3 regions of the Streptoverticillium reticulum genome follow, and region 3 is predicted to be linked to each of the others. Evidence: riboswitches for the same ligand, from Rfam matches in the RefSeq annotation. Region 3 holds a riboswitch; each other region holds the start of a gene.
What was found. Region 3 has a riboswitch for thiamine pyrophosphate ahead of thiO (glycine oxidase ThiO). Riboswitches for the same ligand answer to the same signal wherever they lie in the genome.
Positions count from the first base shown of each region.

Region 1 (9,473 bases), 1.9 Mb from region 3:
CAGTGGATCTTCTTGGGCAGCTTGTCCCAGCCGAAGATCCACAGACCGATGAAGGTCGACTCGAAGAAGAAGGCCAGCAGCGCCTCCATCGCCAGCGGTGCGCCGAAGACGTCGCCGACGAAGCGCGAGTAGTCGGACCAGTTCATGCCGAACTGGAACTCCTGGACGATGCCGGTGACCACGCCCATGGCGATGTTGATGAGGAAGAGCTTTCCCCAGAACTTCGTGGCGTGGAAGTACTTGTCCTTGCCCGTGCGGACCCAGGCGGTCTCCAGACCGGCCGTGATCGCGGCAAGACTGATCGTGAGCGGGACGAAGAGGAAGTGGTAGACGGTGGTGATGCCGAACTGCCAGCGCGCCAGCGTCTCCGGAGCCAAAGCCAGATTCACTCGGTCTCTCCTTGCCTCTTGCTTCACCGGCGGGCCGGGCCGCCGACGGTATGCCCCCTTATGCCCCACAAGAAGGGGGACATAAAGGTGCGCTTGTGAACGCGTTCACATTCACAAGCATTATGGCGCACCGAGTTTTCGGCCAAGTCAGGGGGGTACCCCCTCCGGCCCTTGTGCGGGGCGGGCGCGCGGGAGGGGCAAAGACAAGGGCGCCGTGCCCCTCCCGCGAAGGGAGGGGCACGGCGCCCTTGTCAGGCGTCAGCGGCCTCAGAGCTGCTTGCGGAACTCCTCGGCGACCCGCAGGACGATGTCGTTGGCCTCGGTCTCCCCGATCGTCACCCGCACGCCGTCGCCCTGGAACGGCCGCACGGCCACCCCGGCGGCGTCGCACGCGGCGGCGAACTCGGCCGCCCGGTCCCCCAGCCGCAGCCAGACGAAGTTGGCCTGCGACTCCGGCAGCGTCCAGCCCTGCGCGGCCAGCGCCGCGGCCACCCGCGCGCGCTCCTCCACCAGCGCGTCCACCCGCTCCTTCAGCGCCTTCTCGCTGCGCAGCGAGACGATCGCCGCCTCCTGCGCGACCTGGCTCACACCGAAGGGGACGGCCGTCTTCCGCAGTGCCGCCGCGACCGGCTCGTGGGCGATCGCGAAGCCGACGCGGAGCCCGGCGAGCCCGTACGCCTTGGAGAAGGTGCGCAGCACGCAGACGTTCGGCCGGTCCCGGTAGAGGTCGATGCCGTTGGGGACGTCCTCGTCGCGGATGAACTCGATGTACGCCTCGTCCAGGACCACCAGCACGTCGGCGGGCACCCGGTCCAGGAAGGACTCCAGCTCGGCCCGGTGAACCACCGTGCCCGTGGGGTTGTTGGGGTTGCAGACGAAGATCAGCCGGGTCCGGTCGGTGATCGCCGCGAGCATCGCCTCCAGGTCGTGCACATCGCCCTCGGTCAGCGGGACCGGGACCGGAGTGGCGCCCGAGACCCGGGTGATGATCGGGTAGGCCTCGAACGAGCGCCAGGCGAAGATCACCTCGTCGCCCGGGCCCGCCGTCGACTGCACCAGCTGCTGGGCGACGCCGACCGAGCCGGTGCCGGTCGCCAGGTGCGACAGCGGCACCTCGAAGCGCTCCGCCAGCTCGGCCATCAGGCCCGTACAGGCCATGTCCGGGTAGCGGTTGAGCGAACCGGCCGCCTCGACCGCGCTCTCCAGCACGCCCGGCAGCGGCGGGTACGGGTTCTCGTTGGAGGACAGCTTGTACCCGGCCGGACCGCCGGCGGCCGGCTTGCCCGGCTGGTAGGTGGGGACGCCGTCCAGCGCAGCACGCAGCTTCGGGGTCTTCTCGGTCACCGCGGTCCTCCCGGGCAAGGGACATGAAGGGACATGAATACTGCACACCTTATGAGGATTGCCCCGGGCGGCGTCCAGAGTTTCCGGAGCGCTCTTCCTCCCGCAGTGCGCCGTGGCGGGCGCCCTGGCGCGCATCCCCCGTGAAGGTGAGTTGAGACCTCTCCGAGACCTGGACCACCCCCGCGACCGGGATATGCCAGACGTCGACCGACCCCCGACGACCCGCTCAACCACCTGCAATTCCATGATCATTGGGCCGTGCAACGACTGCAGAAACGTGCCTGTCAACAGTGAAATGCGCCCCCCTGCCGAAGGACCGGACGAGCCCTACTATCGGCTCGCCATGACAGCAGCAGGGAAGCACCAGGTGAGCCGGGCGGAAACCTCCCGCAGGAGCAGTCGGCAGGGACGGGCGGGCATCCGCGACGTCGCCGCCGCCGCCGGGGTTTCGATCACGACCGTCTCGGACGCGCTCAACGGCAAGGGCCGGCTACCGGACGCGACCCGCCGCCATGTCCGCGAGGTCGCCGACCGACTGGGCTATCGCCCGTCGGCGGCGGCCCGCACCCTCCGCACGGGCAAGTCGGGCCTCATCGGCCTGACCGTCACCACGTACGGGGATGAACCTTTCACCTTCACCGAGTTCGCCTATTTCGCGGAGATGGCCAGAGCCGCCACCTCGGCCGCCCTGGCCCGCGGCTACGCCCTCGTCATCCTCCCGGCGACCTCCCGGCACGACGTGTGGTCCAACGTGGCCCTCGACGGCACCGTCGTCGTGGACCCCTCCGACCACGACCCCGTCGTCTCCGACCTGGTCCGCCAGGGCATCCCGGTGGTCTCCGACGGCCGGCCCGCCGGCACCCTGCCCGTCACCGCCTGGGTCGACAACGACCACGAGGCCGCGGTCCTGGGCATCCTCGACCACCTCGCCGCCGCCGGGGCGCGCCGGATCGGCCTGCTCACCGGCACCACGACGGACACCTACACCCGGCTGTCCACCACCGCGTACCTGCGCTGGTGCGAACGCATCGGCCAGGACCCGGTCTACGAGGAGTACCCCGCGCACGACCCCTGCGCCGGAGCCGTCGCCGCCGACCGGCTGCTCGCCCGGCCGGACCGGCCCGACGCGGTGTACGGGCTCTTCGACCCCAACGGCACCGACCTGCTGGCCGCGGCCCGCCGCTACGGCCTGCGCGTACCGGACGACCTGCTGCTCGTCTGCTGCAGCGAGTCCACCGTCTACGCCACCACCGAGCCGCCCATCACGACGCTGTCGCTCAAGCCGCGGCGGATCGGTACCGCCGTCGTCCAGCTGCTGATCGACGCCATCGAGGGGCTCGACACGGGACGGCCGGTGGAACAGGTCATACCCACCGAGCTGATCGTGCGTACGTCCTCCGAGCGGCGCCCGCCGCGCACCACCGTCAGCGCCCCGCGCGGCCCGGCCACGACCTGACCGGCCCCGGCACACCGGCCGACACCCCGGCGTCACCCGTGTGACCTGCACCGACCCGCCCGGCCCGCGTCAACCGCGGGCATCCCGCGTCCGGCCCACGGGGCATCGCCCCATCCGGCACGACACAGCCGTCCCCACCCCCTGCGGACCGGCGCGAACGGCTCATTTAACGGAGCATTTGGGGAGAAAATCCCGGCGATCCCGGTGGAGCTCCCCGATTCACAGCCCCTGGTGCGTCACAAGCCGCGACGGTCATTCCTATGATGGGCGCACGACACCGCGGACCGCCGTCGACCAGGCAAGGTCCACAAGGGTGCAGGCGGCGCGATGGTGGAGGGGTCGATGACTCAGGGGGCCGGTCAGGGACCTGCGGCACGGACCACGGCGGCGATGCCGCCTTTCCCCGGGTACGCCGCTCCCCCGCCCATGCCCGGGTACGACCACGCCGGGGAGCCGGCCGAGGTACCGGTCCACCCCCACTACGCCGCGCACGAGGGCTTCCCCCCGCACGCGGCCGAGTACCCCGACTACCCCGAGGGCTACACCCCGACCGCCCGCGACCTCCCGGTCATCGTCCGCAGCCCGGCCCCCGGCACCGTGCCGCCGCAGGACGTGCCGACCGTCGAGCTGACGCCCCTCACCGCCCCGCAGCAGCTCCCCCAGCAGCCCGTGCCCACCGGCCCGGGCCCGCTGTACGTCGTCGGCGACGTCCACGGCTACCTGGACGAGCTGCACGACGCGCTGTACGCACAGGGGCTCATCGACGAGCAGGGCCACTGGTCGGCGGGCAACACCCGGCTGTGGTTCCTGGGCGACTTCACCGACCGCGGCCCGGACGGCGTCGGCGTGATCGACCTGGTCATGCGGCTCTCCGCGGAGGCGGCGGCGGCCGGCGGCTACTGCAAGGCCCTCATGGGCAACCACGAGCTGCTGCTCATCGGCGCCAAGCGGTTCGCCGACACGCCCGTCAACTCGGGTGCGGGAACGGCCTCCTTCCAGGCGGCCTGGCTGCTCAACGGCGGCCAGCGCACCGACATGGAGCGCCTGGAGGACCACCACCTGCAGTGGATGGCCCGCCTCGACGCGATCGCCGAGGAGGACGGGCACCTGCTCGTCCACTCCGACACCACCGCGTACCTCGACTTCGGCGACTCCATCGAGGCCGTCAACGACGCCGTCACCGAGGCGCTGCAGCGCAACGACCCGGACGAGTGCTGGGACCTGTTCCGCAAGTTCACCAAGCGGTTCGCCTTCCGCGACGACGAGGCGGGCCCGTCGGCCGTGCGGGAGCTGCTGCAGACCTACGGCGGCCGCCGCATCGTGCACGGCCACAGCCCGATCCCCTATCTGCTGGGCGAGGTCGGCGGGGAGGACCCGGACGAGCAGGACGGCGCGCCGCTCATCGAGGGTCCGCATCTGTACGCGGACGGACTGGCGCTCGCCATGGACGGCGGGGTCACGATGGCCGGAAAGCTGCTGGTGGTGCAACTTCCGCTGGCCGGCTGAGGGTTCGGCGGCGGCGTCCACGGGCACATGAGAGTTCCACCGCCGCGGGGTAATTCGGGAAACCCGCTGTCACCCCGCGCCGGTGCGGCTCTACCATCGGCTTATCCGTAGCAGGCTCTCCTCCGTTTCCGCCCACTGCCGGCAACAGGCCGGCTATCAGGCCCTACGGAGCATCGGGGGATGCACATGAACAGCGTTCCGCACCTGCTTGCCGAGGACCGCCCGGAATTCGAGCGGATCCTCGACCAGGCACTGCGTACCGCGGACCATGACCCGGAACTCAATGCCCTGGCCGCCGCGACAGGGCGGCGGCTCACCGCCGAACAGCTGCGCACGATGGCCGTCGGCGCCATGACCGCCATCTCCGCCTGCGCCATGGCGGAATACGAGGACCTCATAGAAGCGCGCCGGGCGCTGCGCGAGCGGGCCCCGTCCGGCCGGCCGCAGCCCGTCGCCGCCGGTGCCGCCGCGGGCGGGGATGCGCCGCCCGCCGGGCCTCCCGAGGAGGACCCCGGCGCAGGAGCCATAGCGGTGCTGGCCGTGCTGGCTCCGGTGCTCGCGGGGACCGCCGCGATCCTGTTCCTGGCGATCGGCTACGTGATGCGCACGGTCGGCTCGGACGTCCCGGTCGCGGACTCGATGATCACGATCGGCTGGTGGTTCGGCGGCCTCACCGCCGTCGGCGTGCTCGTCGCGACGGCGGGCATCCTGCTCACTGCCCTGCGCAACGGGGCGCCCCCGGAGGACGACGGCCGCCGGAGCGAGCTGTACGAAGCGGCCGACCGGGCCCGGAAGGCATGGCGCGAGGCACTGTTGGAGCGGGGCATCAGGCCGTTCCTGAGAGAGGCCCAGGCCAACGCCTCGGCGCCGGCGACCCGTTCGCCGTCCGTCCCCTCGGCCCGCAACGGCCACGGCCGGACCCCCCATCTCGGCTACTCCCGCCCCGGCTTCACCAGCCCCGACGAGGATCACACCGCCCCCACGCGCCCCCGCTTCACCAGCCCGGATTTCACCAGCCCCGATTTCGGGGGGCCGGATCACCGGCCGGAGTGAACAAGCGGAAGAGCTCCGCGAAAAATCGTATCGCCGCGAAGCGACGCGGCACAGGTGTCCCGGGGAAAGGGGCCCGGCCGTCAAGGCCTCTACCCCGCACACCCGTCCGGACGTTCCGCTTGCTCTCCTCCGCACCGGATCCGTTCCGGCCCTGGTCCGGCCCTGGTCCGGTCTATTCCGCGATCGGCAGGTACACCCGGTTGCCGGCCTCTGCGAACTCCCGCGATTTCTGGGCCATTCCGGCCTCGGGGTCGACGGCGAGGTCGTCGCCGTGTGCCCGCCGGATGTCCTGCGAAATCTTCATGCTGCAGAACTTCGGCCCGCACATCGAGCAGAAGTGCGCCGTCTTGGCGGGCTCCGCCGGCAGCGTCTCGTCGTGGAAGGCGCGTGCCGTGTCGGGGTCGAGGGCCAGGTTGAACTGGTCCTCCCAGCGGAACTCGAAGCGCGCGTCCGACAGTGCGTCGTCCCACGCCTGCGCGCCCGGGTGGCCCTTGGCGAGATCGGCCGCATGGGCGGCGATCTTGTACGTGATGACGCCGGTCTTGACGTCGTCCCGGTCCGGCAGGCCCAGGTGCTCCTTGGGCGTGACGTAGCAGAGCATGGCCGTGCCCCACCAGGCGATCATCGCGGCGCCGATGCCCGAGGTGATGTGGTCGTACCCGGGCGCGACGTCGGTCGTCAGGGGGCCGAGCGTGTAGAAGGGGGCCTCCTCGCAGATCTCCTGCTGGAGGTCGATGTTCTCCTTGATCTTGTGCATCGGGACGTGGCCCGGGCCCTCGATCATCGTCTGGACGTTGTGCCGCTTGGCGATCGTGTTGAGCTCGCCGAGAGTCCTGAGCTCGGCGAACTGCGCCTCGTCGTTGGCGTCGGCGATCGAACCCGGACGCAGGCCGTCGCCCAGCGAGTAGGTCACGTCGTAGGACGCGAGGATCTCGCAGAGTTCCTCGAAGTTCTCGTAGAGGAACGACTCCTTGTGGTGCGCGAGGCACCACGCGGCCATGATCGAGCCGCCGCGCGAGACGATGCCGGTCTTGCGGCGGGCCGTCAGCGGGACGTACCGCAGCAGCACGCCCGCGTGGACGGTCATGTAGTCGACGCCCTGCTCGGCCTGCTCGACGACCGTGTCCTTGTAAATCTCCCAGGTGAGTTCCTCGGCCTTGCCGTCGACCTTCTCCAGGGCCTGGTACAGCGGCACGGTGCCGATCGGCACGGGGGAGTTGCGCAGCACCCACTCGCGGGTGGTGTGGATGTTGCGGCCGGTGGAGAGGTCCATGACGGTGTCGGCGCCCCAGCGGGTCGCCCAGGTCATCTTCTCCACCTCCTCCTCGATGGAGGAGGTGACGGCCGAGTTGCCGATGTTGGCGTTGACCTTCACCAGGAACTTCTTGCCGATGATCATCGGCTCGATCTCGGGGTGGTTGACGTTCGCCGGGAGGACGGCCCGGCCGGCCGCGATCTCCTCGCGGACGGTCTCCGGGGAGACGCCCTCCCGGAGGGCTACGTACTCCATCTCCTCGGTGATCTCGCCGCGTCGGGCGTACGCGAGCTGCGTCACCGCCTGGCCGCCCCGGCCCCGGCGGGGCTGGCGCGGACGGCCCGGGAAGACCGCGTCGAGGTTGCGCAGGCCGCCGCGGGGCGAGGTGTGCTTGATGCCGTCGTCCTCCGGGCGCACCGGGCGCCCGGCGTACTCCTCGGTGTCACCGCGGCCGATGATCCAGTTCTCGCGCAGCGGCGTCAGGCCGCGCCGGACGTCCGTCGTGACCGACGGATCGGTGTACGGGCCGGAGGTGTCGTACAGGGTGACGTCCTGCCCGTTGGTGAGATGCACCCGCCGCACCGGGACCCTGAGGTCCGGTCGCGAGCCGGTCACGTGGTCCTTGTGCCAGCCGAGCTCCCGGCCGTTTTCGGACGTGCGTGCAGCATCCTGCGAGGTCATGTGACCAGAACTCCCTACGCCGGCATTACCCGGTAACAGGTTCGGCGGTCGGCGCAGCGGTTTCCGTACGGACATCGATTCCCGTACGGCGATCAGCGCCCTCTCAGCCCGGTGCTCCGAGCTCCCGCGATTGCAAAGGTGCCACCACGCTAGCGCCTCCCCGGGCCGCAGGGCCAGGGGGGCTTGCGATGATCGGGCGGTGACCCCCACCGAGCGTACGCACCACCATGCCCCCCACGCCCACGGCCATGCGCACAGCCATGGTCCGGCCAAGCCCGTCTCCGCCCACCTGCGCAAGGTGATCGCGGCCGTCCTCGTCCCGTTCGCCGCCGCCGTGGTGGCCGGAATGGTGATCCTCTGGCCGGGCAGCGCGCCGCCGCACCAGCACAGCGGGCTGGGACTCGACCAGCAGACCGAGTCGGGACGGGTGGTGAAGATCGAGGAGGTGGACTGTGCCAAGGTCGGCGCGCAGCCGCAGCAGCAACAGCAGTCACCGCAGGGCGGCGCGCCCGTCACCGGGCCGTGCGAACAGGCGACGATCGAGGTCGGCTCGGGCCCCGACAAGGGCGTGACGTTCACCGAGATCGTGCAGCCCAGCGCCTCCCGCCGCTACACGGTCGGCGAGGGCGTGGTGCTGGCCTACGCGCCCAAGGCCCCCGAGAACCTGCGGTATTCGGTGACGGACGTGGACCGCAACGTCCCGATGGTGCTGCTGGCCGCGGTGTTCGCCGTGGCGGTCGTGGCGATCGGCCGGCTGCGCGGCGTCTTCGCCCTGGTGGCGCTGGTGATCAGCTTCGGCGTGCTGACGATGTTCATCCTCCCCGCGATCCTCCAGGGTTCGGATCCGCTGCTGGTCGCGGTGATAGGCGGCAGCGCGATCATGCTGATCGCGCTCTACATGTGCCACGGCCTCAACGCCCGTACGTCCGTGGCCGTTCTGGGCACGCTCACCTCCCTGCTGCTCATCGGTCTGCTGGGCGCCGGCTTCATCGGCTGGGCGCATCTGACGGGCAACACGGACGACACGACGGGCCTGGTGCACGGCCTGTATCCGCACATCGAGATCCAGGGCCTGCTGCTCGCCGGGATCATCATCGGCTCGCTGGGCGTGCTCGACGACGTCACGGTGACCCAGACGTCGGCCGTGTGGGAGCTGAAGGAGGCTGATCCCAAGGCGAATTGGCGGAAGCTGTACGCGTCGGCCATGCGCATCGGCCGGGACCACATCGCGTCGGTGGTCAACACGCTGGTCATGGCGTACGCGGGGGCGTCGCTGCCGTTGCTGCTGCTGTTCTCGATCGCGGACAGCGGGGTGGGGAGGGTCGCGACGAGCGAGATCGTCGCGGAGGAGATCGTCCGCACGCTCGTGGGCAGCATCGGTCTGGTGGCCTCGGTGCCGGTGACGACCTTCCTGGCCGCGCTCGTTGTCAGTGCCGACCGGCACAATACGAGCAAGGGTTCCAAGAGGGGGTCCAAGGGGGGCTCCAGGACCGCGAAGAGCGGCGGCAGGCGGCGCCGCGCGAAGTGACGGGCCCGCGGGGGCGGGCCGGAAAGCGGGGGGGCGTCGGTGGTCGGGGAGTTGGGCAGAGTGACGGGGGCGGTCGGCCCGGGCCTGGTCGGCGAGGTGATGGTGCACGTGCGGGGCGGTGCCGAGGCCTTCCTGGCGTATCCGGCGGAGCCGGACGAGCGCATCGAGCGGGGGACGATGGTGCTGATCGTGGAGTACCAGCCGCCGCGCACGGTGTACGTCGCACGGGCGTATTCCTGACGGGCGGCCGTGTCGACACGC
Region 1 covers NZ_CP179755.1:4,209,602-4,219,074, forward strand. The annotation lists gene ACMATS_RS19085 (cytochrome ubiquinol oxidase subunit I) at 1-389, opposite strand, end outside; gene hisC (histidinol-phosphate transaminase) at 657-1,733, opposite strand; gene ACMATS_RS19095 (LacI family DNA-binding transcriptional regulator) at 2,077-3,189, shown strand; gene ACMATS_RS19100 (metallophosphoesterase) at 3,517-4,695, shown strand; gene ACMATS_RS19105 (hypothetical protein) at 4,876-5,748, shown strand; gene thiC (phosphomethylpyrimidine synthase ThiC) at 5,921-7,684, opposite strand; TPP riboswitch at 7,679-7,822, opposite strand; gene ACMATS_RS19115 (YibE/F family protein) at 7,884-9,212, shown strand; gene ACMATS_RS19120 (hypothetical protein) at 9,252-9,452, shown strand.
Region 1: linked by a shared signal. The riboswitch ahead of thiC (phosphomethylpyrimidine synthase ThiC) and the one ahead of thiO (glycine oxidase ThiO) in region 3 are both predicted to bind thiamine pyrophosphate.

Region 2 (9,473 bases), 3.6 Mb from region 3:
AGCAGGCCCAGGAGGCCATCGCCGAGCAGGCGACCCGCGTCGGCATGCCCTACGTGAACCAGCGCTGGCTGGGCGGCATGCTCACCAACTTCTCGACCGTCTACAAGCGCCTGCAGCGCCTGAAGGAGCTCGAGCTCATCGACTTCGAGGACGTGGCCGCCTCCGGCCTCACCAAGAAGGAGCTCCTGGTCCTCTCCCGCGAGAAGGCCAAGCTGGAGAAGACCCTCGGCGGCATCCGCGAGATGCAGAAGGTGCCGAGCGCCGTCTGGGTCGTCGACACCAAGAAGGAGCACATCGCCGTCGGTGAGGCGCGCAAGCTCCGCATCCCGGTCGTCGCCATCCTCGACACCAACTGCGACCCTGACGAGGTCGACTACAAGATCCCGGGCAACGACGACGCCATCCGCTCCGTCACCCTGCTCACCCGCGTGATCGCCGACGCCGTCGCCGAGGGCCTCATCGCCCGCTCCGGTGTCGCCACCGAGGGCAAGGGCGAGAAGGCTGCCGCCGAGCCGCTGGCCGAGTGGGAGCGCGACCTGCTCGAGGGCGAGAAGAAGGCCGACGAGCCCGCCGCCGAGGCCGCTGCCGAGGCCCCCGCCGAGGCCGAGAAGCCGGCCGCGGACGCCGAGCAGGCCTGACCCTCCGCACCGCACCGTGGGGGCCCTGTGCCCCCGCGGTGTCCCGGTGGATCCACGGCCGGATCCCGTCCGTTGGACGGGGCCCGGTCGTTGTGGTGACCTCAAGACGGACCAGCCCATGCCCGGTGCCCATGGCCCGGGACCAGGCGTAGTGCACGAGAAGGATTCAAGGATGGCGAACTTCACCGCCGCTGACGTCAAGAAGCTCCGCGAGCTCACCGGCGCCGGCATGATGGACTGCAAGAAGGCGCTCGACGAGGCCGAGGGCAACCTCGAGAAGGCCGTCGAGATCGTCCGCGTCAAGGGCCTGAAGGGCGTGGCCAAGCGCGAGAGCCGCACCACCGAGAACGGTGCGGTCGTCTCGAGCATCGCCGCCGACAACACCTCCGGCGTCATCGTCGAGCTCAAGTGCGAGACCGACTTCGTCGCCAAGGGCGAGAAGTTCGTGGCCGTCGCCGAGGCCCTGGCCGCCCACGTCGCCAAGACCGCTCCGGCCGACGTCGAGGCCCTGATGGCCTCCGAGATCGAGGCCGGCAAGACCGTCCAGGCGTTCGTGGACGAGGCCAACGCCACCCTCGGCGAGAAGATCGTCGTGGACCGCTTCGCCGCCTTCGGCGACGGTTACGTCTCCGCGTACATGCACCGCACCGCCGCGGACCTGCCCCCGCAGGTCGGCGTGCTGGTCGAGCTGGACAAGGAGAACGCCGAGGTCGCCAAGGACGTCGCGCAGCACATCGCCGCCTTTGCGCCGAAGTTCCTCTCCCGCGACGCCATCCCGGCCGACGTCGTCGAGAACGAGCGTCGCGTCGCCGAGGCCACCGCTCGCGAGGAGGGCAAGCCCGAGGCCGCCCTGCCGAAGATCGTCGAGGGTCGCGTCACCGGCTTCTTCAAGGAGCAGGTCCTGCTGGACCAGCCCTTCGCCAAGGACAACAAGAAGACCGTCCAGAAGATCCTGGACGAGGCCGGTGTCACGCTGAAGCGCTTCGCGCGCATCCGCGTCGGCGCCTGAGCCGCCCGGCAGGACAGCGAACGACCTGCGACCCGCTAGGGTCGTATGCAGCCGACCGTCCACCAGTCGGCCGCTGATGTGACGAGGAGGCCATTGCCGCAGAGGGATTCGAAGAGAACCCGTCCGGCAATGGCCTTCTTCGTATGTGCACGAGGAGATTTCCAATGAATCAGGGTGCGGACGCCACGCAGGCCGCCGAGAACAGCGCCATCAAGGGCACTCGCCGGTTCCTGCTGAAACTGTCAGGTGAGGCCTTCTCCGGCGGCGGCGGGCTCGGCGTCGACCCCGATGTCGTGCACGCCATCGCCCGTGAGATCGCGGCCGTGGTCCGCGAGGGCTACGAGATCGCCGTCGTCATCGGCGGCGGCAACTTCTTCCGCGGCGCCGAGCTCCAGCAGCGCGGCATGGACCGGGCCCGCTCGGACTACATGGGCATGCTCGGCACCGTGATGAACTCCCTCGCCCTCCAGGACTTCCTGGTCAAGGAAGGCGTCGAGACGCGGGTGCAGACCGGCATCACCATGGGCCAGGTCGCCGAGCCGTTCATCCCGCTGCGCGCCGTGCGCCACCTGGAGAAGGGCCGCGTCGTGATCTTCGGCGCGGGCATGGGCATGCCCTACTTCTCCACGGACACCACCGCCGCCCAGCGCGCCCTGGAGATCCACGCCGAGGCGATCCTCATGGGCAAGAACGGCGTCGACGGCATCTACGACGCCGACCCGAAGAAGAACCCCGACGCGGTCAAGTTCGACGCGCTGGAGTACGGCGAGGTGCTCGCCCGCGGCCTCAAGGTCGCCGACGCCACGGCCATCAGCCTGTGCATGGACAACAAGCTGCCGATCCTCGTCTTCGAGCTGCTCGCCGAGGGCAACATCGCCCGTGCGGTCAAGGGTGAGAAGATCGGCACGCTCGTGAGCGACCAGGGCTCGCGGGACTGAGAGCCCGCACGGCCGCCCGTACCGCCCGCCGACGGCCTCGGCGGGCCCGGGGCGGCAACTCCGTGCCGCGGGAAGACCCTCGGCACGGGGATGGACAACTGCCTGCCGGTCGGACACCGTGCAGGAGAAGACGCGCGCAGGGGCGAGGCTCTGCTTACTGATAACACCAGGAGCAAGTGGTGATCGAAGAGATCCTCCTCGAGGCCGAGGAGAAGATGGAGAAGGCCGTTGTGGTCGCCAAGGAGGACTTCGCGGCGATCCGCACCGGGCGTGCGCACCCCGCGATGTTCAACAAGATCGTGGCCGACTACTACGGCGCACTGACGCCCATCAACCAGCTGGCGTCGTTCTCGGTGCCCGAGCCGCGCATGGCCGTCGTCACGCCGTTCGACAAGAGCGCGCTGCGCAACATCGAGCAGGCCATCCGCGACTCGGACCTGGGCGTCAACCCGAGCAACGACGGCAACATCATCCGTGTGAACTTCCCCGAGCTCACCGAGGAGCGCCGCCGCGAGTTCATCAAGGTCGCCAAGGGCAAGGGCGAGGACGCGAAGGTCTCGATCCGCTCCATCCGCCGCAAGGCCAAGGACGCCCTGGACAAGCTCGTCAAGGACAAGGAGTCCGGCGAGGACGAGGTGCGCCGCGCCGAGAAGGAGCTCGACGACACCACCGCGAAGTACGTCGCGCAGGTGGACGAGCTGCTCAAGCACAAGGAATCCGAGCTCCTCGAGGTCTGATGAACGACGCATCCTGGGGAGCTCCGCCGCACATGGGACACCGGTGGTCCCCCGACGGGGGTCCCTCCGGCCCGGCGGGTCCTCTGCACGAGGCGGGCGCGGCGGCGCAGACTCGCCCCATGCCCATCGTGCCCGACGCAGGCGGAGACCAGGACGACCGTGAGCAGGGTGCCGCTCATGTCGGCGGCCCCCTGTTCCGCGATGAACAGGAGCCCGACATCCTGCCTCAGGAGCCCGCCGCCCCCCAGGCGGCGCAGGCGGGGAAGAAGAGCGCGGGCCGTGACCTGCGGGCCGCGATAGGGGTCGGGGTCGGCCTCGGCGCGGTCATCCTCGCCTCCCTGTTCGTCTACAAGCCCGTCTTCCTCGGCGTGATCGTGCTCGCCGTGGTGGTCGGGCTGTGGGAGCTGACCTCCCGGCTCGCGGAGCGGAAGGGCATCAAGGCCCCCCTGGTGCCGCTGGCGATCGGCGGCGCGGCGATGGTGGTCGCGGGCTACGTCAACGGTGCCGAGGGCGCGTGGGTGGCCATGGCCTTCACGGCGCTCGCGGTGCTCGTCTGGCGGATGACGGAGCCGCCGGACGACTACCTCAAGGACGTCACCGCCGGCCTCTTCGCGGCCTTCTACGTGCCGTTCCTGGCGACCTTCGTGGCGCTGATGCTGGCCGCGGGGGACGGCGCCTGGCGGGTGCTGACCTTCCTGATCCTGACGGTGGTCAGCGACACCGGTGCCTATGCGGTGGGCTGGCGGTTCGGCAAGCACAAGCTGGCGCCGCGCATCAGCCCCGGCAAGACCCGCGAGGGCCTGGCCGGTGCGGTGGCGTTCGCGATGGTGGCGGGCGCGCTGTGCATGCAGTTCCTGATCGACGACGGCGTCTGGTGGCAGGGCCTGCTGCTGGGCCTCGCGGTCGCGGTCAGCGCCACCCTGGGCGACCTGGGCGAGTCCATGATCAAGCGGGACCTGGGCATCAAGGACATGGGCGCCCTGCTCCCCGGCCACGGCGGGATCATGGACCGGCTGGACTCCCTGCTGCCGACCGCTCCGGTGGTCTGGCTGCTGATGGTGGTCTTCGTCGGCTCCTGAACTGCACTTTTGCTATACGGGGCCCGCAGTCCGACGGACGGCGGGCCCCGTTCCGTACGTCTGCGACACTGGAAGAACCATGCCTAAGCCCGGAGAACTCACTTTCGTCGCCCCCCGCGGAGCCAAGAAGCCCCCGCGGCACCTTGCCGACCTCAGCCCTGCAGAGCGCCGTGAGGCGGTCGCCGCGATCGGCGAGAAGCCGTTCCGCGCGAAGCAGCTGTCCCAGCACTACTTCGCCCGGTACGCGCACGACCCGGAGGCATGGACCGACATCCCCGCCGCCGCCCGCGAGAAGCTCGCGAGCGAGCTGCTGCCGGAGCTCATGAGCGTCGTGCGGCACATCTCCTGCGACAACGACACCACCCGCAAGACCCTCTGGCGGCTGCACGACGGCAAGCTCGTCGAGTCGGTGCTGATGCGCTACCCCGACCGCGTCACCATGTGCATCAGCTCCCAGGCGGGCTGCGGCATGAACTGCCCGTTCTGCGCCACCGGCCAGGCCGGTCTGGAGCGCAACCTGTCGACCGCCGAGATCGTGCACCAGATCGTGGACGGCATGCGCGCGCTGCGCGACGGCGAGGTGCCCGGCGGTCCGGCGCGGCTGTCCAACATCGTCTTCATGGGCATGGGCGAGCCGCTCGCCAACTACAACCGCGTGGTCGGCGCCATCCGCCGGCTCACCGACCCCGAGCCGGACGGCCTCGGGCTGTCCCAGCGCGGCATCACCGTCTCCACGGTCGGCCTGGTGCCCGCGATGCACCGGTTCGCGGACGAGGGCTTCAAGTGCCGCCTCGCGGTCTCGCTGCACGCGCCCGACGACGAGCTGCGCGACACCCTGGTGCCGGTCAACACCCGCTGGAAGGTCCGCGAGGTCCTGGACGCCGCCTGGGAGTACGCGGAGAAGTCCGGCCGCCGGATCTCCATCGAGTACGCCCTGATCCGGGACATCAACGACCAGGCCTGGCGCGGCGACCTCCTGGGCCGGCTGCTCAAGAACAAGCGGGTGCACGTCAACCTGATCCCCCTCAACCCCACCCCGGGGTCGAAGTGGACGGCCTCCCGCCCCGAGGACGAGCGGGCCTTCGTCGCGGCGATCGCCTCGCACGGCGTGCCGGTGACCGTCCGGGACACCCGCGGCCAGGAGATCGACGGGGCCTGCGGCCAGCTCGCCGCCACCGAGCGCTGAGCCCGGCTGATACTGTCCGTCTGCATCATTCGCACAAATGAACATCCGACAGGGGAGCGCACACAGCGCTGAGAGTGCGGCACGGCCCGCAGACCCTCGGACCTGATCCGGTTAGTACCGGCGTAGGGAGTCAGCTCGACCATGAACACCACCTTCCGGCGTGCCCTCGGGGCCGCCCTCGTCGGCGTGCTCGGCCTGCCCGCACTCGCCGCGTGCGGCGGCTCCGGCAGCTCGAAGAGCTCCGAGTCGTCGGGCGGCAAGGGCGACAGGACCGTCACGCTCGTCTCGCACGACTCCTTCGCGGCCTCGGACTCCGTGCTCAAGGAGTTCACGCAGCAGACCGGCTACACCGTCAAGGTGATCAAGAGCGGAGACGCCGGGCAGGCCGTCAACCAGGCCATCCTCTCCAAGAGCCACCCGCAGGGCGACGTCTTCTTCGGCGTCGACAACACGCTGCTCTCGCGCGCGCTCGACAACGGGCTGTTCACTTCCTACGAAGCCAAGGGCCTGAGCCGGGTGCCTCAGGATCTTCAACTCGACGCCGCGCAGCACCGCGTCACGCCCATCGACACCGGCGACATCTGCGTCAACTACGACCGGGCCTACTTCGCCGACCACAAGCTGGCCCCGCCGCAGACCCTCGACGACCTGATCAAGCCGGAGTACAAGAACCTCCTGGTCACCGAGAACTCCGCCACCTCCTCCCCGGGCCTCGCCTTCCAGCTCGCCACCATCGCCAAGTTCGGCGACGAAGGCTGGCAGAACTACTGGAATGCTCTGAAGGACAACAACGTCGAGGTCGTCGACGGCTGGGAGCAGGCCTACAACAGCCGCTTCTCCGGCTCCGCCGCCGGCAAGAAGGCCAAGGGCGACAAGCCGCTCGTCGTCTCCTACGCCTCCAGCCCGCCGGCCGAGGTGCTCGACATGAAGCCGCAGCCGGACCCCAAGGACGCCCCGACCGGCGTCGCGACCGGCACGTGCTTCCGGCAGACCGAGTTCGCCGGACTGCTCAAGGGCGCCAAGAACACCGAAGGCGGCAAGGCCCTGATCGACTTCCTGCTGGGCAAGACGTTCCAGGAGGACATGCCGCTCCAGATGTTCGTCAAGCCGGCGAACCAGGACGCCAAGCTGCCCGAGGTGTTCACCAAGTACGGTGCGCAGATCGACAGTTCGGCCACCGTCGACCCGCAGAAGATCGCCAAGAACCGTGACCAGTGGGTCAAGGCATGGTCCTCGCTCGTCCTGAAGTAGATCGTCCTGAAGCAACGGACCGTCCCGAAGTGACCGCGCGGGGCGCCGACAAGGCGTCCCGTGCGACCCTCCGGCAGACGGTTGTGCGGCTCGGTCTGATGGCCCTGCCGCTCGTTTTCTTCGGGGTCTTCTTCGCCTTCCCCGTCGCCTCGATCGTTTCCCGGGGGCTGAAGAGCGACGGGCAGTGGCAGTTCGGCCGGATCGGCGAGGTGCTCTCCGACCCGGAGACCGTCCACGTCCTGTGGTTCACCACATGGCAGGCCGCCGCCTCCACGGCCCTCACCCTCGCGCTCGCTCTCCCCGGCGCGTACGTCTTCGCACGCTTCGACTTCCCCGGCAAGCAGGTGCTGCGGGCCGTGGTCACCGTCCCGTTCGTGCTGCCGACGGTCGTCGTCGGCTCGGCCTTCCTGGCGCTGCTGGGCCACGGCGGACTGCTGGACGAGTGGTGGGGCATCCGCCTGGACACCACGGTCTGGGCGATCCTGATCGCCCACGTCTTCTTCAACTACGCCGTGGTCGTACGGACCGTCGGTGGCCTGTGGGCCCAGCTCGACCCCCGCCAGGAGGAGGCCGCCCGCGTGCTCGGCGCAGGCCGCCTGGCCGCCTGGCGGCGCGTGACGCTGCCCGCACTCGCACCCGCCGTCGCGGCGGCGGCGCTCATGGTCTTCCTGTTCACCTTCACCTCCTTCGGCGTCGTCCAGATCCTCGGCGGACCGCGCTACGCCACGCTCGAGGTGGAGATCTACCAGCAGACGGCACAGCTGCTGGACCTGCCCACGGCCGCGGTGCTCACCCTGCTGCAGTTCCTGGCCGTGGCCCTGCTGTTCGCGGTGCACGCCAGGACCGTGCGCCGGCGCGAGGCCACCCTCAGGCTGGTGAGCGCGGCACGGACCGCGCGCCGCCCGCAGGGGGCGGGCCAGTGGGCCCTGCTGGCCGCCGTCCTCGCCACGGTCGTCCTCCTGGTGCTCGTACCGCTCGCCGTCCTCGTCCTGCGCTCCTTCGACGGGCCCGACGGCTACGGGATCGCCTTCTACCGCGCCCTCGCCTCGGCGGGCGACAACGGCGGCACGTTCGTCGTCGCCCCGCTGGAGGCCATCGGCAACTCCATGGCCTACGGGCTGGCCGCCACCGGCATCGCCGTCGTCGTGGGCGGGCTCGCCGCCGCAGCGCTCGCCCGGCGGGAGGGCAGGCTCGTCCGCGGCTTCGACGCCCTGCTGATGCTGCCGTTGGGCACCTCGGCCGTCACCGTCGGATTCGGCTTCCTCATCAGCCTCGACGAACCCCCGCTGGACCTGCGGACCTCCTGGATCCTGGTGCCGCTGGCCCAGGCGCTGGTGGGCGTGCCCTTCGTCGTGCGGACCATGCTGCCGGTCCTGCGTGCGGTCGACCACCGGCTGCGCGAGGCCGCCGCCGTGCTGGGCGCCTCGCCGCTGCGGGCGTGGCGCGAGGTCGACCTGCCCCTCGTGGGGCGGGCGCTGGCGGTCGCGGCGGGCTTCGCCTTCGCCGTCTCGCTGGGCGAGTTCGGGGCGACCGTCTTCATCGCCCGCCCCGACAGCCCGACCCTGCCGGTGGCCGTGGCCCGGCTGCTCGGCCGTCCCGGTGAGTTCAACTACGGGCAGGCGATGGCCCTCAGCACGATCCTGATGCTGGTGTGCGCCGTGGCGCTGCTGGTGCTGGAACGCCTTCGCACCGACCGCACGGGAGAGTTCTGATGTCCATGCTGCGACTCGACGGCGTGACCGTCCGCTTCGGCGAGCGTGCGGTGCTGGACGCCGTCGACCTCGACGTCGCCGAGCACGAGACCGTCTGCGTGCTCGGTCCGAGCGGCAGCGGCAAGTCCACGCTGCTGCGGGTCGTCGCCGGGCTGCAACGCCCCGACGCCGGGCGGGTGTTCCTCGCGGGCGAGGACCAGGGCGGCGTGCCCGTGCACAAGCGCGGCGTGGGCCTGATGTTCCAGGACCACCAGCTCTTCCCGCAGCGGGACGTAGCGGGCAACGTCGGCTTCGGACTGCGCATGCGCAAGGCCGGGCGGGCGGAGACGGAGCGCAGGGTCGCCGGGCTGCTCGACCTCGTGGGGCTGCCGGGTGCGCAGCGGCGTGCGGTCGCGGCGCTCTCCGGCGGCGAACAGCAGCGCGTCGCCCTGGCGCGGGCCCTCGCCCCGGAACCGCGGCTGCTGATGCTGGACGAGCCGCTCGGCCAGCTCGACCGGGGCCTGCGCGAGCGGCTGGTGGCGGAACTGCGCGAGCTGTTCGGCCGGTTGGGGACGACCGTGCTGGCCGTCACGCACGACCAGGGCGAGGCGTTCGCCCTGGCCGACCGGGTGGTGGTGATGCGCGACGGCCGTATCGCGCAGTCGGGCACCCCGCTGGAGGTGTGGCAGCGCCCGGCGTCGGAGTTCGTGGCGCGCTTCCTCGGTTTCGACAACATCGTCGAGGCGACGGTGAGCGGCGAGCGGGCCGAGACGGTGTGGGGCGCGATGCCGGTGCCGGCGGGTACGCCGGAGGGTGTGTGCCGGGTGCTGGTGCGGCCGGCGGGGGTTCGGCTGGGGCCGGTTGCGGAGGGGGTGCCGGGCGAGGTGGTGGCGCGGACGTTCCGTGGGGATCATGTGGCGGTGCGGGTGCGGCCTGCGGCCGGG
Region 2 covers NZ_CP179755.1:2,566,955-2,576,427, reverse strand. The annotation lists gene rpsB (30S ribosomal protein S2) at 1-638, shown strand, start outside; gene tsf (translation elongation factor Ts) at 811-1,647, shown strand; gene pyrH (UMP kinase) at 1,812-2,585, shown strand; gene frr (ribosome recycling factor) at 2,765-3,322, shown strand; gene ACMATS_RS11395 (phosphatidate cytidylyltransferase) at 3,322-4,401, shown strand; gene rlmN (23S rRNA (adenine(2503)-C(2))-methyltransferase RlmN) at 4,481-5,587, shown strand; TPP riboswitch at 5,628-5,733, shown strand; gene ACMATS_RS11385 (thiamine ABC transporter substrate binding subunit) at 5,729-6,838, shown strand; gene ACMATS_RS11380 (ABC transporter permease) at 6,937-8,550, shown strand; gene ACMATS_RS11375 (ABC transporter ATP-binding protein) at 8,550-9,473, shown strand, end outside.
Region 2: linked by a shared signal. The riboswitch ahead of ACMATS_RS11385 (thiamine ABC transporter substrate binding subunit) and the one ahead of thiO (glycine oxidase ThiO) in region 3 are both predicted to bind thiamine pyrophosphate.

Region 3 (9,473 bases):
CTGGAACCAGGACTTCGTGAAGTCCTCGCCCTCCGGCCAGCGCTACGAGCAGCTGGCCCGGGAGATCGACCGGGCGATGAACTTCATGAACGCCTGTGGCGTGGACCCGGAGGCGCTGAAGGCCGTCGAGTTCTACGCGTCCCACGAGGCGCTCGTCCTCGACTACGAGTCCGCGCTGACCCGTGTCGACTCGCGCACCGGGCACCTCTACGACGTCTCGGGCCACATGGTCTGGATCGGCGAGCGCACCCGGCAGCTGGACGGCGCGCACATCGAGTTCGCGTCGAAGATCCGTAACCCGATCGGGGTGAAGCTCGGCCCGACCACCACGGTCGACGAGGCGCTGACCCTGATCGACCGGCTGGACCCGGAGCGCGAGCCCGGCCGGCTGACCTTCATCACCCGGATGGGCGCGGGCAAGATCCGCGAGAAGCTCCCCGAGCTGGTCGAGAAGGTCACCGCGTCCGGTGCCGTGGTGGCCTGGATCAGCGACCCGATGCACGGCAACACCTTCGAGGCGGCCTCGGGCCACAAGACCCGCCGCTTCGACGACGTGCTGGACGAGGTCAAGGGCTTCTTCGAGGTCCACAAGGGCCTCGGCACCCACCCGGGCGGCATCCATGTGGAGCTCACCGGCGACGACGTCACCGAGTGCGTGGGCGGCGGCGACGAGATCTTCGTCGACGACCTGCACCAGCGCTACGAGACGGCCTGCGACCCGCGGCTGAACCGCAGCCAGTCGCTGGACCTGGCGTTCCTGGTGGCGGAGATGTACCGGGACCAGTGAGCACCCGGCACTGAGCGAACGATGGGGCGCGGATCCTGTGATCCGCGCCCCATCGCGTTGTGCGCCCCTGCCAGGCCAGGTAAGGTAAGGGTTACCTTATTGATCAATCCGGTGAGGCGGTGACCCGCGTGTACGTCTGCTCGTGCTTCGGCATCACGGAGCAGCAGGTGCGTGAGCACGCGGACCAGGGGGCGTGCACCCCCCGGCAGATCGCCTCGGCCTGCAAGGCGGGCACCGACTGCGGCAGCTGCGTGCGCCGCATCCAGTCCCTGCTCGGCCGCGGCACATGCCCGCGCCGCGAGCTGACGGACCGCGGCGAACAGGACGTCCTGGGTGCCGAGGTCTCACTGGTCCCCGCGGCCTGACGGGTACCGCGCCCCGCGCTGCGTTCAGCTGTCCGGCTGCTCGATGACCTGCGCGATATACAGGGCCTCACCCAGCTTCTCCACCAGCTCCAGCTGCGTGTCGAGGTAGTCGATGTGGTGCTCCTCGTCCTCCAGGATCGACTCGAAGATGTTGGCCGAGGTGATGTCGCCCTTGGCCCGCATGATCTCGACGCCCCGCCGGAGCCGGTCGATGGCCTCGACCTCCACCTGCCGGTCGGCCTGGAACATCTCGGTGACCGTCTGCCCGATCCGGACGTGGAACAGCCGCTGGTAGTTGGGCAGCCCCTCCAGGAACAGGATCCGGTCGGTCAGCACCTCCGCGTGCTTCATCTCGTCGAAGGACTCGGCGCGGGTGTACTTGGCGAGCTTGGTCCAGCCGAAGTTCTCCTGCATCTTCGCGTGCAGGAAGTACTGATTGATGGCGGTCAGCTCGGCAGTCAGCTGTTCGTTGAGGAACTCGATGACCTCGGGGTCGCCCTGCATCGCAGAGGCTCCTTCCCAGCGCGTGACGGGCAGATGGCGCGCATCCTTGCACCGCCCCTCCTGGCCGTCCAGTAAGTGCACACTTAGTGGGAGTTGTGGCCATGCGTCCGCCTTGGTGGTGGCTACGGCCGTCCCGTGGTCATCAGCACCCTCCGGGGTCTGACACCATGGACCCATGGGTCAGTCGGAAAGCCGCAAAGGGGAACTCCAGCTCCCTCCGGGGCAGCGGCTCCAGCGCGGATGGCCGGTGACGCACTACGGTCCGGTCCCCAAGTTCAGGCCGGAACGCTGGGAGTTCCGCGTCTTCGGCGCGACGGCCGACGGCGACAAGCACTGCTGGACGCACGAGGAGTTCACCGCCCTCCCGTACACGACGGTCGTGGCGGACCTGCACTGCGTGACGAAATACAGCATGCTGGGCGCCGAATGGGGCGGCGTGTCGGCCCGCACGGTGCTCGAACTGGCTCCGCCCGCGCCGGAGGTCACCCATGTGATGGTGTGGGCGGAGTACGGCTACAGCTCGAACCTGCGGCTGTCGGACTTCGCGGCCGAGCAGACGATCTTCGCCACGCACAAGGACGGCGAACTCCTCACCGCGGAGCACGGCTTCCCGGTGCGTCTCGTCGTGCCGCACCTGTACGCGTGGAAGGGGCCCAAATGGGTCCGCGGCGTCGAGTACATGACGGCCGACCGCCGGGGCTTCTGGGAGGAGCGGGGCTACCACAACGTGGGCGACCCGTGGCGGGAACAGCGGTACTCCTACCAGGAGGAGCCCGGCGAGGGACCCGAGCTGTAGGTCCCTACTGCGGCCGGGCCGCGCGCAGTTCCTTCAGCCGCGCCACGTCGGCCGCGTGCCCCTCCGGGCCGCCCGGCGTCTCGATCGTCAGGGGCACGCCCTCCGTCGCCGGGTGCGCGAACAGCTCACCGAAGGCCTCGGCCCCGATCCGCCCGGCCCCGATGTTCTCGTGCCGGTCCAGGTGCGACCCCGCGCCCGCCTTCGAGTCGTTCGCGTGGATCAGGCGCAGCCGTCCCTCGCCCATGACGTCGACGAGTTCGTCCAGCACCTGCTTCATGCCGCCCGGCGCGGCCAGGTCGTGCCCGGCGGCGAACACGTGGCAGGTGTCCAGGCAGACGCCCAGCCGGGGATGGCGGTCCAGCGCCTCGGCGTACGGCCCGAGGTCCTCCACCAGCGAGCAGAGCGAGGCGCCCTGACCGGCCGTGGGCTCCAGCAGCAGCCACGGGTCGTCGTCGTGCGTGAGCTCGTCCAGCAGCGGCAGCATCCGCTCGCGCACCTGGGCCAGGGCCTCCGCGCGCGCCCGCCCGGCCGTGGCGGATCCGGTGTGCACCACGACGCCCTGCGCGCCGATCTCCCGGCCGCGCCGCAGCGAGTGCCGCAGCGACTCCACGGACTTGTCGACCGTCGCGGCGCTGTGCGAGCCGAAGTTGATCAGGTACGGGGCGTGGACGAAGACGGGGAGCCCGCTCTCCTCGCACCCGGCGCGGAACTCCTCGTCCTGGCGCGGGTTTCCGGGCGGGGTCGCCCAGCCGCGCGGGTTGGCGACGAAGACCTGGACGGCCTCGGCGCCCATCGCGCGGGCATAGGGCAGGCCGGTCTTGGCGAGACCGCCCGCGACGGGAATGTGCCCGCCGACGGGATTGCGCGTGACTGCGTGCGACGTGCTGCTCAACGTGCTGCTCAACGTGCTCAGAATCCTCAGAAACCGCTCTTCAGACGGATGATGATCGTGTCGCCCCGGGCCGCCTGGTCGCCGCCGCGGACCGACTGGGAGTCGACAGAGTCCTGCGGGAAGAAGAACGGCCGGTCCACCTTCACCTGGAAGCCCGCGTCCGTCAGCAGCTTCTTGGCGTCGGCCTCGCTCTTTCCGGTGACGTCCGGGACCGGAATCATCTCCTTGCCCTTGGAGAGGGCCACCGTGACCGTGTCGCCCTCGGCGCCCTTCTCGCCCTTGCCCGGCGACTGCTGGGCCACCGTGCCCTTGTCCTTGGGCGAGTAGACCTGGGTGTCCGAGACCTTGATCTGCAGCCCGGCGTCGCGCAGCGCCGCCGTGGCGTCGGCGACCGTCATGCCCGTCACGTCGGGCACGTTCAGCTGGCGGCCCTTGCTGACGACGAGCGTCACCGCCGAGTCCGGCCGCAGCTCCTGGCCCGGCCGCGGATCGGAGCCGAGCACGGAGCCCTTCGGGGTCTCGTCGCTGAACTGCTGCGAGACGTCGCCGACCGTCAGGCCCTTGTCCTGGAGCTGCTTCTTCGCGTCGTCGAGCGTCATGCCGACGACATTGGGGACCTGCACCTTCTGCGGACCCCGCGAGACAGTGATCGTCACCTTGCCGTTGTTGCGGATGCGCTCGCCCGGCTTCGGGTCGGTGGAGATGACGTGCCCGCGCTCGACGGTGTCGCTGAAGTCCTGCCGGACCTGCACCCCGAGCCCGGCCTTGTCGAGCTCCTGCTGCGCCTTGGGCTGGGTCATGTCCAGAACGGCCGGCACGGAGGTGAACTGGCCGGAGCCGACGTACCAGACGCCCGCCCCGCCGCCCAGCAGGGCGACGAGCAGCCCGATCACCACGGCGATCCGGTTGACGCGCCGGCGCGGACCGGACGGCCGGTGCTGCGGTGCGGGGCCCGGCGGGGCCGGGGGAGCGGGCGGGCGCTCCAGCCGGGTGGTGCGGTTGAGCAGGTCCTCCCCGGCGGGCGGCGGCAGCGGCTGGGCCGCGGGCTGCCGCGGTATCACGCTCGTACGGTCCTCGGAACCGGCCGGGAGCGGACCCTGCCGGGCCTCCGGCGGCATCGCGTCCAGCTGCGCGTCCGTCAGCGCCCCGCGGGCGGCGCGGGTGAGCTCCAGCAGCCGCACGGCATCGGCCGGGCGCAGCTGCGGGTCGCGGGCGGTGGCCTGGGCCACCAGGCCGTCCAGCTCGGGGGCGAGCCCGGGGACCGCCTCGGACGGCAGCGGCACGTCGTCGTGCAGGTGCTGGTAGAGCACCTGGGCGGGGGTGCCGCCGGAGTGCGGCTTGGCGCCCGTGAGCATCTCGTAGAGCACCACGCCGCAGGCGTAGACGTCGGCGCGCGGGTCCGCGGTGCCGTGCTCGATCTGCTCGGGGGCCAGGTACGAGACCGTGCCCAGCACCGAGCCGGTGCTCGTGCTGGTGTTGGTGTCGACGGCCCGGACCAGGCCGAAGTCCGCGACCTTGACCCGGCCGTCGTCGCCGATCAGCACGTTCTCGGGCTTCATGTCGCGGTGCACCAGCCCCGCGAGGTGGGCTGCGCCCAGCGCGGCCAGCACGGACTCGGCGACGTCCAGCGCGGCCCGCGGCTGCAGGGCCCCGCGCTCGCGCAGCACGTCGCGCAGCGTGCACCCGGCGACGTACTCCATCGCCAGGAAGACGTAGCCGCCGTCGGTGCCCTGGTCGAAGACGCCGACCACGTTGCGGTGGTCCAGGCGCGCCACGGACTTGGCCTCGCGGATGAAACGGTCCACGAAGGCCGCGTCGGCGGCCAGCGAGGGGTGCATCACCTTGAGGGCGACCACGCGGTCGAGCCGGGTGTCCAGCGCCCGGTAGACCGTGGCCATGCCGCCCACGGCGATCCGCGCCTCGACTCGGTAGCGGCCGTCGAGCAACTGATCGACGAGAGGGTCCGGCAGGGTCGTATCCACGACACACGAGTCTACGAGTCGCCGGAGCCCCGTCACCCGTGCGCCCCGAAGGGGCGCGGGACAGCCACACCATGCGGCTCCGCCGCGCTGGCGCGACCAGTCGAAGCCGGCCCGCACCCGACGCCGAGCCTGCGCCCCGTCAGGGGCGCGGGGCTGTGCACATATGCGGCTCCGCCGCGTGGGCGCGATCAGCCACGCACGATCCGGCACGTGTGAGACGGTCCCAGCCCCGTCAGGGGCGCGGGGCTGTGCACATATGCGGCTCCGCCGCGTGGGTGCGACCAGCCACGCACGATCCGGCACGTGTGAGACGGTCCCAGCCCCGTCAGGGGCGCGGGGCTGTGCACATATGCGGCTCCGCCGCGTGGGTGCGACCAGCCACGCACGATCCGGCACCTGTGAGACGGTCCCAGCCCCGTCAGGGGCGCGGGGAACTGCGCGAGCAACCACCTGCGGCCTGCACTTCGGCTGCGGGCCGTCCGTGGCTGGTCGCGCAGCTCCCCGCGCCCCTGACGGGGCACGGAAAACGCTCAGGCAGCCCCGAACGCCGGACGCTCCGGGTCCAGCGCCGCCACCCCCGCCGCAGGCGACGAGGCGATCGCAAAGTGCCGCCGCGGAATCCGCCCGGCCCGATGGGCCAGCCGCCCGGCGTCCACGGCATGCCGCATGGCCTCCGCCATGAGCACCGGCTCCTGCGCCCGCGTCACGGCCGACGCGAGCATCACGGCCGAGCAGCCCAGCTCCATCGCGAGCGCGGCGTCCGACGCCGTGCCCGCGCCCGCGTCCAGGATCACGGGGACGGCCGCCCGCTCGGTGATCAGCTGGAAGTTGTGCGGGTTGCGGATGCCCAGGCCGGAGCCGATGGGCGAGCCCAGCGGCATGATCGCGGCACAGCCGACGTCCTCCAGCTTGCGGGCCAGCACCGGGTCGTCGTTGGTGTACGGCAGCACGGTGAAGCCGTCGTCCACGAGGATCTCGGCCGCGTCCAGCAGCTCGATGGGGTCGGGCAGCAGGGTGCGCTCGTCGGCGATCACCTCCAGCTTGACCCAGTCCGTGCCCAGCGCCTCCCGGGCCAGCCGGGCGGTCAGGACGGCCTCGCCCGCGGTGAAGCAGCCCGCCGTGTTCGGCAGCACCCGGATGTCGTGCCGCTCCAGGAGGGACAGCACCGAGCCCTGCACGGTCGCGTCCAGCCGCCGCATGGCGACCGTGGTCAGCTCGGTGCCGGAGGCGAGCAGGGCGCGTTCGAGCACGTCCAGGCTGGGCGCACCTCCCGTGCCCATGATCAGGCGGGAGGTGAAGGGGGTGCCGGCGATGGTGAGCAGATCGTCTGCCATCGGTGCTGATCAGCCTCCCTGCACTGCGGTGAGGACCTCGACCCGGTCGCCGTCGGCGAGCGGGGTGGCCGGCCACTGGCCGCGCGGGACGACGGCCTCGTTGACGGCGGCGGCGACACCGCCGGGGGCGGTGGTGAGGATGGCCACCAGCCCGTCCAGCGCGGTGCCCGCGGGCAGTTCGCGGTGCTCTCCGTTGACGCTGACCCGGACGGTGGCGGCGCGGGTGTTCCCGCCGGTGGTGGTCATGCGGACTGCTCCTGGAATGCGGGGGCGAAGCGCCGGGGGGAGAAGGGGACGGCCTCGTCGGGCAGCCGTCCGGCGGTCAGCACCTCGGCCATCACGTCGCCGGTGAGCGGCGTGAGCAGCACGCCGTTGCGGTGGTGGCCGGTGGCCGCGAGCAGGCCCGGCAGCACGGTGGGGCCGAGCAGCGGCGCGTTGTCGGGGGAGCCGGGGCGAAGACCGGCGCGGGTCTCCACGAGCGGCAGCTCAGTGATGCCCGGTACGAGTTCGTGGGCGTCGCGCAGCAGTTCGTAGACGCCGCCCGCGGTGACGGTGGTGTCCCAGCCGAGCTCCTCCGACGTCGCGCCGAGGACCAGTTCGCCGTTCTCGCGCGGCACCAGGTACACGTGCCCGCCGCGCACGACGGCCCGCACCGTGCGGGAGAGGAAGGGCGCGCAGGCGTCCGGCACCCGCAGCCGCAGGATCTGGCCCTTGACGGGCCGCACCGGTGGCAGGGCCTCCTCCGGCAGGCCCGCTAGCCGCCCGCTGCCGCTCCCCGCGGCCAGCACGGTCTGCCCGGCGGAGATCCGGGTGCCGTCGGCGAGTTCGGCCCCGGCCGCCCGGTCCCCGGCGAGCAGCGCACGGACGGCCTCGGCGCGGTGGAAGACCACCCCGGCGCGCTCACAGGCCGTCAGCAGCGCCCCGGCCAGTCGTCGCGGATCGGTCTGGTGGTCGCCGTCCACCCGCAGCCCGCCCTGCACCCCCGGCGCCAGCATGGGCTCCAGACGGCGGCACTCGCGCCCCGTCAGCCACTGCGAGTCCAGCCCGGACCGCTGCTGCAGGGCGTGCAGTTCGCGCAGGTGCGCCCGGTCGTCGGCGTCGAGCGCGACCGCGAGCGTGCCGCAGGCGCGGTAGCCGGTGTCCCGGCCGCTGGCCTCCTCCAGCTCGGCCGTGAAGGCCGGATAGCGGCGTGCGGAGGCCAGGTTGAGGGCGAGCAGTGCCTGCTCGCCGTAGTGCAGCTCGGTCACCGCGGCCAGCATCCCGGCCGCGACGAGGGTCGCGCCCGCGCCGCCGGGCGCGGGGTCGGCGACGGCCGTGCGCAGCCCGCGCTGGGCGGCCCGCCAGGCGGTGACCAGACCGATGAGACCGCCGCCTATGACGAGGACGTCGTACGTGGCCGTCGTCCCCGGGGGCGCGGTGGAGGACACGTGCATGGGCATCCAGCCCCTCCCTTCGCCGGCATGACCCGGATCAGGTTCGTACGGTCGGAGGCCGTCCAGCCTCCCTCTCAGCCCGGTCCGTCCGGGCTCCCGCGAGTGCTTTGCGAAGCCACCCTAGTACGCGCCGCCGACCGCTCGGAAGGGCGGCAGGGGGCTCGCGGGCGGCAGCTGCCGTGACGCTGTGTCAGAGGTCTCGTCACCGGATGCTCCGGCTGACACCGTCCGCCGCCCTACAGTGATCGGGTGAGCGAGCAGACGAAGACCGCAAGCGGCGGGCGCACCGTCGTCATCGTCGGCGCCGGCATGGCCGGGGTGCAGACCGCCGTCGCCCTGCGCGAGCAGGGCTGGGACGGGACGATCCGGCTGCTGGGCGCCGAGCCCCACGAACCCTACGACCGGCCGCCGCTGTCCAAGGCCGTCCTGCTCGGCAAGGCCGAGGGGTCGGCCTTCGCGGTGGACTTCGGCTCCCTGGCCATCGACCTGCGCCTCGGCGTCGAGGCCACCGGGCTGCGGGCGGACGAGCACCTGCTGGAGACCACCGGGGGGCCGCTGCCCTACGACGTCCTGGTGATTGCCACCGGCGCCGACCCCGTCTCCCTCCCCGGCAGCGCCGGCCTGCCCGACGTGCACGTGCTGCGCACCCTGGACGACGCGGAGCGGCTGCGCCCGGTGCTGGCCGGGCAGCACGACGTCGTCGCCGTCGGGGCCGGCTGGATCGGCGCGGAGTTCGCCACGGCGGCGCGCGAGGCGGGCTGCCGGGTCACCGTGGTGGAGGCCGCGGACCGGCCGCTGGCGGGTGCGATGCCCGCCGAGGTCGCCGCCCACATGACCGACTGGTACGCCCAGGCCGGCGCCCGGCTGCTCACCGGCACCGGCGTGGCCGCCGTGGAGCCGGGCGCCGTGGTGCTCGCCGACGGCACCCGGCTGCCGGCCGACGCCGTGGTCGTCGGCATCGGCGCCCGCCCGGCGACCGGCTGGCTGGCCGGCTCGGGCGTCGCGCTTGCGAAGGACGGCTCCGTCGCCACCGACGACCGGCTGCGCACCTCGCTGCCCGACGTCTACGCGGTCGGCGACTGCTCCTCCTTCCCCTCCGCCCGCTACGGGGAGCGGCTGCTGGTGCACCACTGGGACAACGCCCTCCAGGGGCCGCGGACCGTCGCGGAGAACATCGTCCACGGCCCGGACGAGGCGCCGGTCTACGACCCGGTGCCGTACTTCTGGTCGGAGCAGTTCGGCCGGTTCGTCCAGTACGCGGGGCACCACGCTGCCGCCGACGAGATGGTCTGGCGCGGCGACCCCGACGGGGCCGCCTGGACGGTGTGCTGGCTGCGCTCGGGCGTCCTGGTCGCCCTGCTCGCCGTGGGCCGCCCGCGC
Region 3 covers NZ_CP179755.1:6,118,872-6,128,344, forward strand. The annotation lists gene ACMATS_RS28190 (class II 3-deoxy-7-phosphoheptulonate synthase) at 1-787, shown strand, start outside; gene ACMATS_RS28195 (bacterioferritin-associated ferredoxin) at 907-1,152, shown strand; gene bfr (bacterioferritin) at 1,177-1,656, opposite strand; gene ACMATS_RS28205 (sulfite oxidase-like oxidoreductase) at 1,832-2,452, shown strand; gene ACMATS_RS28210 (deoxyribonuclease IV) at 2,457-3,356, opposite strand; gene pknB (Stk1 family PASTA domain-containing Ser/Thr kinase) at 3,371-5,326, opposite strand; gene ACMATS_RS28220 (thiazole synthase) at 5,857-6,660, opposite strand; gene thiS (sulfur carrier protein ThiS) at 6,670-6,906, opposite strand; gene thiO (glycine oxidase ThiO) at 6,903-8,099, opposite strand; TPP riboswitch at 8,091-8,203, opposite strand; gene ACMATS_RS28235 (NAD(P)/FAD-dependent oxidoreductase) at 8,343-9,473, shown strand, end outside.